DNA from 2 places in the Streptomyces sp. NPDC050423 genome. Region 2 is predicted to be linked to the other one. Evidence: riboswitches for the same ligand, from Rfam matches in the RefSeq annotation. Region 2 holds a riboswitch; the other holds the start of a gene.
What was found. Region 2 has a riboswitch for S-adenosylmethionine ahead of AB0I52_RS26160 (hypothetical protein). Riboswitches for the same ligand answer to the same signal wherever they lie in the genome.
Positions count from the first base shown of each region.

Region 1 (4,581 bases), on a different contig from region 2:
GGCGCCGCCAGCGGGCTGCTCCACCATCCGTCACCTCAAACTGTATGTCCGCACGGCCCCGTCAGGAGTCGGCACCCGGCCTGTCCACTAGCTCGATCTGGTCCACCGCGTTGCACCAACGACAGCGCACCGACTCGATGGTCTCACTGACCACCTCGCGTTCCTCGACGCTCGATTCCCCGGCCAGGTCGAGATGGACGTATTCGACGACCTTGGAGGAGCGCGTCACGTCGAATCGCGTGAGGTTTCCGCAGAGCGTGCAGCGCCAGCGGGTCGCCTCGGTCGGCTGGGGAACCGTCGTCATCGTTGCGTCCTCTTTCGTCGGGCCTCGTGCTGCCGCTCAAGGATCTTCGCGGTGCGCCGTCGAACTGCGGATGTCCTGCCGTAACCCTACGGCCTCGCCGCATACCACCGGCACGGCGAGGCGCTCTGTCCGGTTCCCTCCGCTTGAGTCATGCTCTGTTCATGATCGATCGGCGGGCTGCGGCCGGCAGACTCCTGCGGGCGGCCACCTCGGACGGACCGCCGGTGACCTACGCCCTCATCGCCCTGTGCTGCGTGGTCTTCGCGATCAGCCCGCTCTCCGGGCTCAACCCGGTGTACGGCGGCGCGGACGCCCTGCTGTCCGCCCAGGCCGGGTACTTCGAGCGCTGGGGCGTGATCCCGAGCGAACTGTGGGACGGCTCCGCACACGCTCTGCTCACCCCGCTGACCGCGCTCTTCGTGCACGGCAGCTGGCTGCATCTGCTCGGCAACATACTGTTCCTGTACGTGTTCGGAGCGATGGCCGAGGAGCGCATGGGCCACACCGAGTTCGCGTTCTTCTACCTCGGCTGCGGCTACCTCGCGCTGCTCGCCTACGCGGCCGCGCACGCCACGTCCGACCAGACACTCGTCGGCGCGTCGGGGGCGATCTCGGCGGTGCTGGGCGCCTTCCTCTACCTCTTCCCCAGGGCCCGGGTCACCAGCGTGTTCCCGTTCCTGCTCTTCCTGCCGCTGCGCTTCCCCGCCTGGATCGTGCTGATCTTCTGGTTCGTGCTGCAGTGGCTGGCCGCCGAGGGTGCGGGCAGCGGCCCCGGCGTGGCCTATCTCGCCCATGTGGTGGGCTTCGCCATCGGCTTCCTCTATGCCTGGGGGCGCTACGGGCGTGACGCTAGAGTGAGATCTCCAGCCGCCACCGAGGGAGAAAGCCAGCCGTGATCACCGCGATCGTGCTCATCAAAACCAGCGTGGACCGGATCCCCGAGATCGCCGAGGCCGTCGCGGCGCTGGACAGCGTCAGCGAGGTCTTCTCGGTCACCGGTACGTACGACCTGATCGCCATGGTCCGGGTGGCCAAGCACGACGATCTGGCCGACGTCATCCCCGGCCGGATCAGCAAGATCCCCGGCGTCGAGGGGACCGACACCCACGTGGCGTTCCGTACGTACTCGCAGCACGACCTGGAGGCGGCCTTCGCCATCGGTCTGGACGCGTAGGTACATGCGTTCGGCCGGGTACGGACGGCTGTCCGTACCCGGCCGAACGTGTTTCACGCCCCTCAGACCTGGGCGGCACCCCGGTCCGGGACGCAACGGCCGTCCTCGGTGCGGTACTTCCACTGGGCGCCCTCGCTCACCAGCTCCTTGACCGCCCGCACGAAGCGCTCGATGTGCTCGTCCGGCGTACCGGCACCGAAGCTGACCCGGATCGCGTTGAGCGACCTCTCGCCCGGCCCGGCCTCCGGCGCACCGCACTCACCGATGTCCTGCGGGTCGCTGCCGAGCAGGGTGCGCACGAGCGGGTGGGCGCAGAAGAGTCCGTCGCGCACCCCGATGCCGTACTCGGCGGAGAGCGCCGCGGCGAAGTGCGAGCTGTTCCAGCCCTCCACGACGAAGGAGATGACGCCGACCCGCGGGGCGTCGTCACCGAACAGCGAGAGCACCTTGACCTCGGGGACCTCGGCGAGGCCGGCGCGGACCGCGGCGACGAGCTGCTGCTCCCGGGCGACCAGGCCCTCGAATCCGGCCTCGGTGAGCGCCTTGCAGGCGGAGGCGATGGAGTAGACGCCGATGACGTTGGGGGAACCGGCCTCGTGGCGGGCGGCGGTGGTGTGCCACTCGACGTCCACCCCGCCGCCGGCGCGCCGGGCGACCTTGCGGGAGGCGCCGCCGCCGGCCAGGTAGGGCTCGGCGTCGCGCAGCCAGTCGGAGCGGCCGGCCAGGACGCCCGAGCCGAACGGCGCGTACAGCTTGTGGCCGGAGAAGGCGACCCAGTCCACGTCCAGCTCGGTGATGTCGACGGGGTGGTGCGGGGCCAGCTGCGCGGCGTCCAGCACGATCCGCGCGCCGTGGGCGTGCGCGGCGGCGGCGAGCTCCTTGACCGGCCACAGCTCACCGGTGACGTTGGAGGCGCCGGTGACGCAGACCAGCGCGGGGCCGTAGGGGCAGCGGTCCGCGAGTGCCCGCTCCAGCGTGGCGACGGCCTGGGCGGGGGTGCGCGGGGCGTTCAGGTAGGTCACCCGGGTGTCGCGCCAGGGCAGCAGCGACGCGTGGTGCTCGGTCTCGAAGACGAAGACCTGGCAGTCGGCGGGGACCGCGGCGGCCAGCAGGTTGAGGGAGTCGGTGGTCGAGCGGGTGAAGATCACCTGGTCGTCGGCGCGGCAGCCGAGGAACTCCGCGACGGTGACGCGGCTGGACTCGAAGAGGTCCGTGGAGAGCTGCGAGAGGTAGCCGGCGCCGCGGTGGACGCTGCCGTAGTACGGCGCGTACGCGGCGATGTCGTCCCACACCCGCTGCAGGGCCGGGGCACTGGCGGCGTAGTCCAGCGCGGCGTAGCTGACCTCACCACCGGTCACCAGCGGGACCGTCACATCCTTGCCCAGAACCGGCAGAGGGGTACAAATGGACTGGTCGGCGGCAGCGGTGAAGACAGACATGACGGACTCCCGTAACAGGCAGGCGAATTCCGCGTGCCCGCGGACACGCGGCAGCACGGAAGGAAGGAAGAGGATGTGCGGAGGAGGGCCGAAAAGCCCTATCGCATTCGCTTGCTCACAGAGGCTCCCTGAGGACCAGGACCCCACGGGTGGACATCTCACGACGTCGAGGGGTCCGCGCTTGCCGCAGACCTCGCTGCCTGCGGCCTGGTCTTCACCCGGGGCACCCCGCCACGGACGGAGGGTTGCCGGACAGCGGGCCGGGGCCGTAGTCGCTGTCACTCATGACCTGCCCAGCATCCTGCCATACGTACCGGAACGCGCAAGGCGCAGTCCATGATCTGGACTGCGCCCCGCTTCACCTTCCGTACGCTCAGGCGTTGCTGGCCCTGACCCATCTCTCCAGCACGCGCCCGGCGGACCCGGAGTCGATGGACTCGGCGGCCTTCGCGATACCGGCGGCGAGCTGTTCGGTGAGCGTGCCTTCCCCCTGGTCCAGCGCCACCAGGGCCGCCGCCGCGTTGAGCAGGACGGCGTCCCGGACGGGGCCGGTCTCGCCGGCCAGCAGCCGGCGGGCCACATCGGCGTTGTACGAGGCGTCGGCGCCGCGCAGCGCTTCCACCGGCACCAGGTCCAGGCCGACGTCGCGCGGGTCGAAGGCCTGCTCGCGCACGACGCCGTCCCGGGCCACCCAGACCCGGGAGGTCGCGGTGGTGGTCAGCTCGTCCAGGCCGTCGTCGCCGCGGAAGACCAGCGCGGAGTTGCCGCGTTCGGCGAGCACGCCCGCGACGATGGGCGCCATCCGCAGGTCGGCGACGCCGATGGCCTGGGAGCGGACCTGGGCCGGATTGGTGAGCGGACCGAGGATGTTGAAGGTGGTCGGGGCGCCCAGCTCCGACCGTGCCTTCGCCGCGTAGCGCAGGGCGGGGTGGAACTTCACCGCGAAGCAGAAGGTGATGCCCGCCTCCTCGGCCACCTCCACCACGCGCTGCGGCGGCAGATCCAGGTTGACGCCGAGCTTGCCCAGGACGTCGGAGGATCCGCTGGCCGAGGAGGAGGCGCGGTTGCCGTGCTTGACGACCTTGGCCCCGGCCCCCGCCACGACGATGGCGGACATGGTGGAGATGTTGACCGTCTTGGCCATGTCTCCGCCGGTGCCGACGATGTCGACCGTACGGCCGGGCACGTGGATGGTGGTGGCGTGCTCGTACATGGCACGGACCAGACCGGTGACCTCCGTGACCGTCTCGCCCTTGGCGCGCAGGGCCACCGCGAAGCCGGCGATCTGCACGTCGGTCGCCTCACCGCTCATGATGCGGTCCATCGCCCACGCGGTGTCGTCGGCGCTCAGGTCCTCGCCGCGCAGCAGCGGGGTCAGCACGCCGGGCCAGGAACGAGCCGCCACGCTGTCGCCGCCGACCGGGGTCACAACGTTCATGGTCCGCTCCTGGGGTCCACAGCCGATAAAGGGATGTGACCACCCTATCGAGCGCCGGGGACAGCGAAGAGCCCCGTCCATCGTATGGATGGGCGGGGCTCCTGCTGTGGCGATCAGTTCAGGTGATCAGTGGTGGCCGTGGCCCTCGGTGATCTCCTTGTACTCCTCGGCGGACGGCTTGGCGATCTGGTTGTTCTCGCCGTAGTAGCCCTTGCTGAGCTTGGCC
Region 1 covers NZ_JBFAJY010000022.1:13,932-18,512, reverse strand. Annotated here, with positions in the region: gene AB0I52_RS17915 (NYN domain-containing protein) at 1-27, opposite strand, end outside; gene AB0I52_RS17910 (hypothetical protein) at 62-304, opposite strand; gene AB0I52_RS17905 (rhomboid family intramembrane serine protease) at 466-1,200, shown strand; gene AB0I52_RS17900 (Lrp/AsnC ligand binding domain-containing protein) at 1,197-1,478, shown strand; gene AB0I52_RS17895 (aminotransferase class V-fold PLP-dependent enzyme) at 1,541-2,917, opposite strand; SAM riboswitch class IV at 3,090-3,207, opposite strand; gene trpD (anthranilate phosphoribosyltransferase) at 3,291-4,355, opposite strand; gene AB0I52_RS17885 (ubiquinol-cytochrome c reductase cytochrome b subunit) at 4,482-4,581, opposite strand, start outside.
Region 1: it holds a riboswitch for S-adenosylmethionine, as region 2 does, so the genes downstream of both, AB0I52_RS17895 (aminotransferase class V-fold PLP-dependent enzyme) here and AB0I52_RS26160 (hypothetical protein) in region 2, are expected to answer to the same signal.

Region 2 (4,581 bases):
CGACGGTCCCGCGGTCCGGGTCAGCTGTGTGCGCGGCGGCGTGAGGGCAGGTCACGAGAGGTCTCCTGTCGTACGAACGGGGGTGAACCGGACGGGGAGCGAGGTCGTCCCGCGCAGAAACGCGGAAGGCCGCCGTACGAGGTCCGCGACGGCGACACTGAGATCAAGGTCGGGCAGCCGGTCGAGCAGCACCTCGATACCGGTGCGCGCGATGGTCTCGGCGATCTCCTGAGCGGGGAAGGGGCACCGGTACTCGCCGTGGCTGAAGGCGAGATGCGCGCCGTTGCCCCCTTGGGCGGAGCCACCGGTGCCGGACAGGCTCTGCCGGATCAGCGGATCGGTGTTGGCGGCGCCGAGCCCGAGCAGCAGCATGTCCCCCGCCCTGATCCGCTGCCCGCCGAGCTGGGTGTCCCGGGCGGCCCAGCGTCCGGCGAGGATCTGCGTCGGCGCGTCCTCCCAGAGCACCTCGTTCATGGCCTCGGCCACGCTGCGCCGCCCGCCCGCCATCGATTCGGCGAACTCCTCCTCGGTGAGCATCAGCCGCAGCGAGTTGCTGATCCAGTCGGCGGTGGTGAGGTGCCCGGCGGCCGTGATGGCCATCAGGTCGAGCATGTACTCCTCGTCGGTGAAGGCCTCGGGGAAGGCGAGCATCCGGGAGGTGACGTCGTCCCCGGGCTCGGCACGCTTGGCGGCGACCAGCCGCCGCATGTGCTCCCCGAAGCGCAGATGGGCCTCCTGCGCCCCCGGACCGCCGTCGGCCAGGTCCTTCAACACCTGGGCGATATCGGCGCCTTCGTCATCGGGGAACCCGACCAGCCGCGCGAGGACGAGCACGGGTAAGGGCTCGCAGAAGTCGGCGACGAGGTCGGCGGTGCCCCGGCTGCACACGGCGTCGATCAGCCGGTCGGCCAACTCCTCGCAGTGGCTGCGGATCTCGAACGGGTCGGTTCCTTCGAGGGCGGGTCCGACCATCCGGGCGTGCCTTCGGTGCTCGTCCCCCGCGCTGAAGTAGATGGACGGCAGCGGCCGCCCGACCATGGGCAGCAGCGGCCAGTCGTCGGGGATGTGCTCCCACTGGTTCCACAGGCCGACATCGCGCGGGAACAGCTCGCCGTCGCTGGTTACTTGATGAAGCTCGCGGTATCCGATGACCAGCCATGCGGGGAACCCGCCCGGCAGTTCCACGGGGACGACCGACCCGTGATCACGGCGCATGACGCGGTAGACGGCCCGCGGCTCGGTCTGGAACGAGGGCCCGCTGAGCGGCACGGCCCCCGGCCTCGCGTGTGCGGGGCACGCAGGAGGGGGCGAGGCGGGCTCGGGCCGTGCGGAGGATGGGCGCGTCATCGTTCTGACTCCTGTGGGCGGAAGCTTCACGCGTCACGATCATGCGATCAACGCACGCCCACTATAAGGATTTTATGTGACGCCACGGCGGTCAATGGCGATCAAATGTGCAGCCGGAGCGAAGCAACCGGCTGACATCTCAACACAATTGACCAACATCTTCAGGTACCGCCCCGGCCACCCGGAGCCGGAGGGCGGCCGAGCGCGCCCGGGAGAACAGACAGAACAGACAGGGCTTGAGCACCCCCGGCCCAACCCGGACTACGACTGCCCGGAACCCTGGACGCCGCACAACTTCCCGCCCTCGAAGGCGACGTTGACGATCGCGGCGACCGGGCTCTCGCCGTCCACCAGCTTCAGCGCGTGCCACCGGGACAGCCAGTAGACGCGTCCACGATGACCGGCGAGTGTCTCCCGCAGCGCATCGGGAGAGTGTGTCCAGACCGCTGGAAGGCCGTCCGCGTAGTCGAACGCGGCACGCAGTCCGACCCATCCGTCGTCCCGGACGTCACCGGCGCTCAGCAGTATCTCGACGGCCTGACCGGGCTCCTGCCGGCACTTCTTGGCATGGATCCAGTGCACCTGATGGCCTGCGGCGTACCGGTCGCAGCCGTCGCTCCGCACGGAGCCGTTCTCGGTGAGATGACGCAGCACGGTGAGTCCCGCCTTCCGGGGATGATGGACCCCGAGCGCTCTGCACCGCGGTCCGCTGTTCCCCGTACCTCGCGCACGGGGCAGGTCGTCACCCGGAGCACCCGCAGCGGAGCGGGGTGCCGTCCAGCCAGCCGGGGCTGCGCGCTGGAACTCATGACCCGACGAAAACCCTAACGCACCCGTGGGGCGGACCCCGACGGGCGGCGCCGCCCAGCCGACGGGTGGTCAGGAGCGGCACCGGAACGGGCCGACCCCGACCCGATCTCCCGGCCCTCCCCCGCCACCCCTGCCGGCAGCTCGATCAGCCCGTGGCGAAGCCTGGGTCGCTCGTCCCGGCCTCGCCCGTCTCGATGTGTCCGGCGAACCGCCGAAGGAACGTGGCGTCCGCGTCCGAGACCACCGTGATGTCGTACCAGCGCTTGCTTCCCCGCAGGTCAACGGTGTGCTTCACGGTCGCCCCCGGACGCACCGCGAAGGTCTGCACCCCGCCCCCATAGGTGTCCGCGATGCGCACGGTCAGCTGGACGGTACCCGTTCCGGTATGGGTGAGAGTGAGGTCGAGCCCACCGCTCGACGGGTCATGACGTGTGGTCACCTCCGGTCCCGCCGCCTTTCCGGGCCCCCGGAAGGCGCGCAGGAACCCGTTCGGACCGTGCACGGTGAGGTCGGTCACGTCATTGGAGTAGGCCGTGTTCCAACTGTCGGAGAGCGCCTTGCCCGCCTCGGTGGTGTAGGTCCAGGGCCCGTCGGTGCGGTTCGCCGACGTCACCAGGAACTGCGCCCCGGCCGCGTCGCCGCCGCTGAAGGTCAGTTGGTACTTCCCGGAGGCCGGGTCGGCCGCCCCGTCCACGAGGGGCGCGTACCGCAGTGGCCGGGTGGGCCGCGAGCCGGGCTCCTGATTCGGCACACTGCCGGAGACCGGCGGCACCGGTACGTAGTCGGGGTGCCGGTCGCCGTCCGGCGGCGCGTATCCGTCCGTGGAGGGCAGCGAGACGGGTGCGGTGTCGGTACGGCTGAAGTCGAAGGCCGAGGTGAGATCACCGCAGACCGTGCGCCGCCAGGGGGAGATGTTGGGCTCGTGCACACCGAACCGCTCCTCCATGAACCGGATGACGGAGGTGTGGTCGAAGACCTCCGAGCAGGAGAACCCGCCGGTGCTCCACGGGGACACGACCGTCATGGGCACGCGCTGACCGAGGCCGTAGGGCCCTGCCGCGTAACGGATGTCGCCGGGGAAGTGGTCGGCGGAGGTGTCCACGGTGGAGAGCCCCTGCGCGGCCCCGGACGGTACGAACGGCGGCACGACGTGGTCGAAGAATCCGTCGTTCTCGTCGTAGGTGACGAAGAGGGCGGTCCGGCCCCACACCTCCGGATCGGAGGTCAGCGCGTCCAGCACCTGCGAGATGTACCAGGCACCGTAATTGGCAGGCCAGTTGGGGTGCTCACTGTAGGCCTCCGGCGAGACGATCCACGAGACCTCGGGGAGCGTCCCGGCCCGGACATCGGCCTTCAGGTCATCGAGGAGCCCGTCACCGTTCTTGACGTCGGTACCGGTGCGCGCCTTGTCGAAGAGGGGGTCGCCGGGCTCGGCATCACGATAACTGTTGAAGTAGAGAAGCGAGTTGTCGCCGTAGTTCCCCCGATAGGCATCGTCGATCCACCCCCAGGAGCCGGCGGCGTCGAGCCCGTCGCCGATGTCCTGGTAGACCTTCCACGACACTCCGGCCTCCTCCAGCCGCTCGGGGTAGGTCTTCCAGCCGTACCCCGCCTCGTCGTTGCCCAGCACGGGCCCGCCGCCGGTGCCGTCGTTGCCGGTGTACCCGCTCCACAGGTAGTAGCGGTTCGGGTCGGTCGAGCCGAGGAACGAGCAGTGGTACGCGTCGCAGACGGTGAACGCGTCGGCGAGCGCGTAGTGGAACGGGATGTCCTCACGGTTGAGGTGCGCCATCGTCGTGGCGGTCTTGGCCGGCACCCACTGGTCGTACGCGCCCTTGTTCGACGCCCGGTGACCGCCGGCCCAGTCGTGGTTGAGGTCCTGGAGGAACTGCAGCCCGAGATCGTCCGCCGGCGGCCGGAACGGCAGCACTTCCTTGCCGAGGCCGTCCTTCTGGTGCCAGACCGGCTTCCCGCTGGGCAACGTGACCGGACGCGGGTCACCGAAGCCGCGCACACCCTTCATGGCGCCGAAATAATGGTCGAAAGAACGATTCTCCTGCATCAGTACGACGATGTGCTCGACGTCCTTGAGCGTGCCCGTACGGCCCTTGGCGGGCAGTGACGCGGCACGGGCGATGCTGCTCGACAACGAGGAGAAGGCGACCGTGCCTCCGGCGAGCTGCAGGAGGCGGCGACGGTTCAGTTCTGCCATGAGTGAGGGCCTCTGTGGGGTGAGGGGACGTAAGGGCGAAAGCGACTGGAGTGTTCCAGAATCGGTATGCCCCATGGAAGACCCTTGCAGTGTGCACGCGGTGGCGTTCGGTCGAACAATCGGAGACGGGACGGCGGGGGCTCCCGTTCGCAGCCCTGCCCGTGGCCTCCGCCGCCGCGTCCGGATACGCATGAATGCTGCGGGCCGAAACT
Region 2 covers NZ_JBFAJY010000040.1:44,364-48,944, reverse strand. Annotated here, with positions in the region: gene AB0I52_RS26165 (cytochrome P450) at 52-1,347, opposite strand; gene AB0I52_RS26160 (hypothetical protein) at 1,609-2,001, opposite strand; SAM riboswitch class IV at 2,051-2,160, opposite strand; gene AB0I52_RS26155 (phosphocholine-specific phospholipase C) at 2,303-4,369, opposite strand.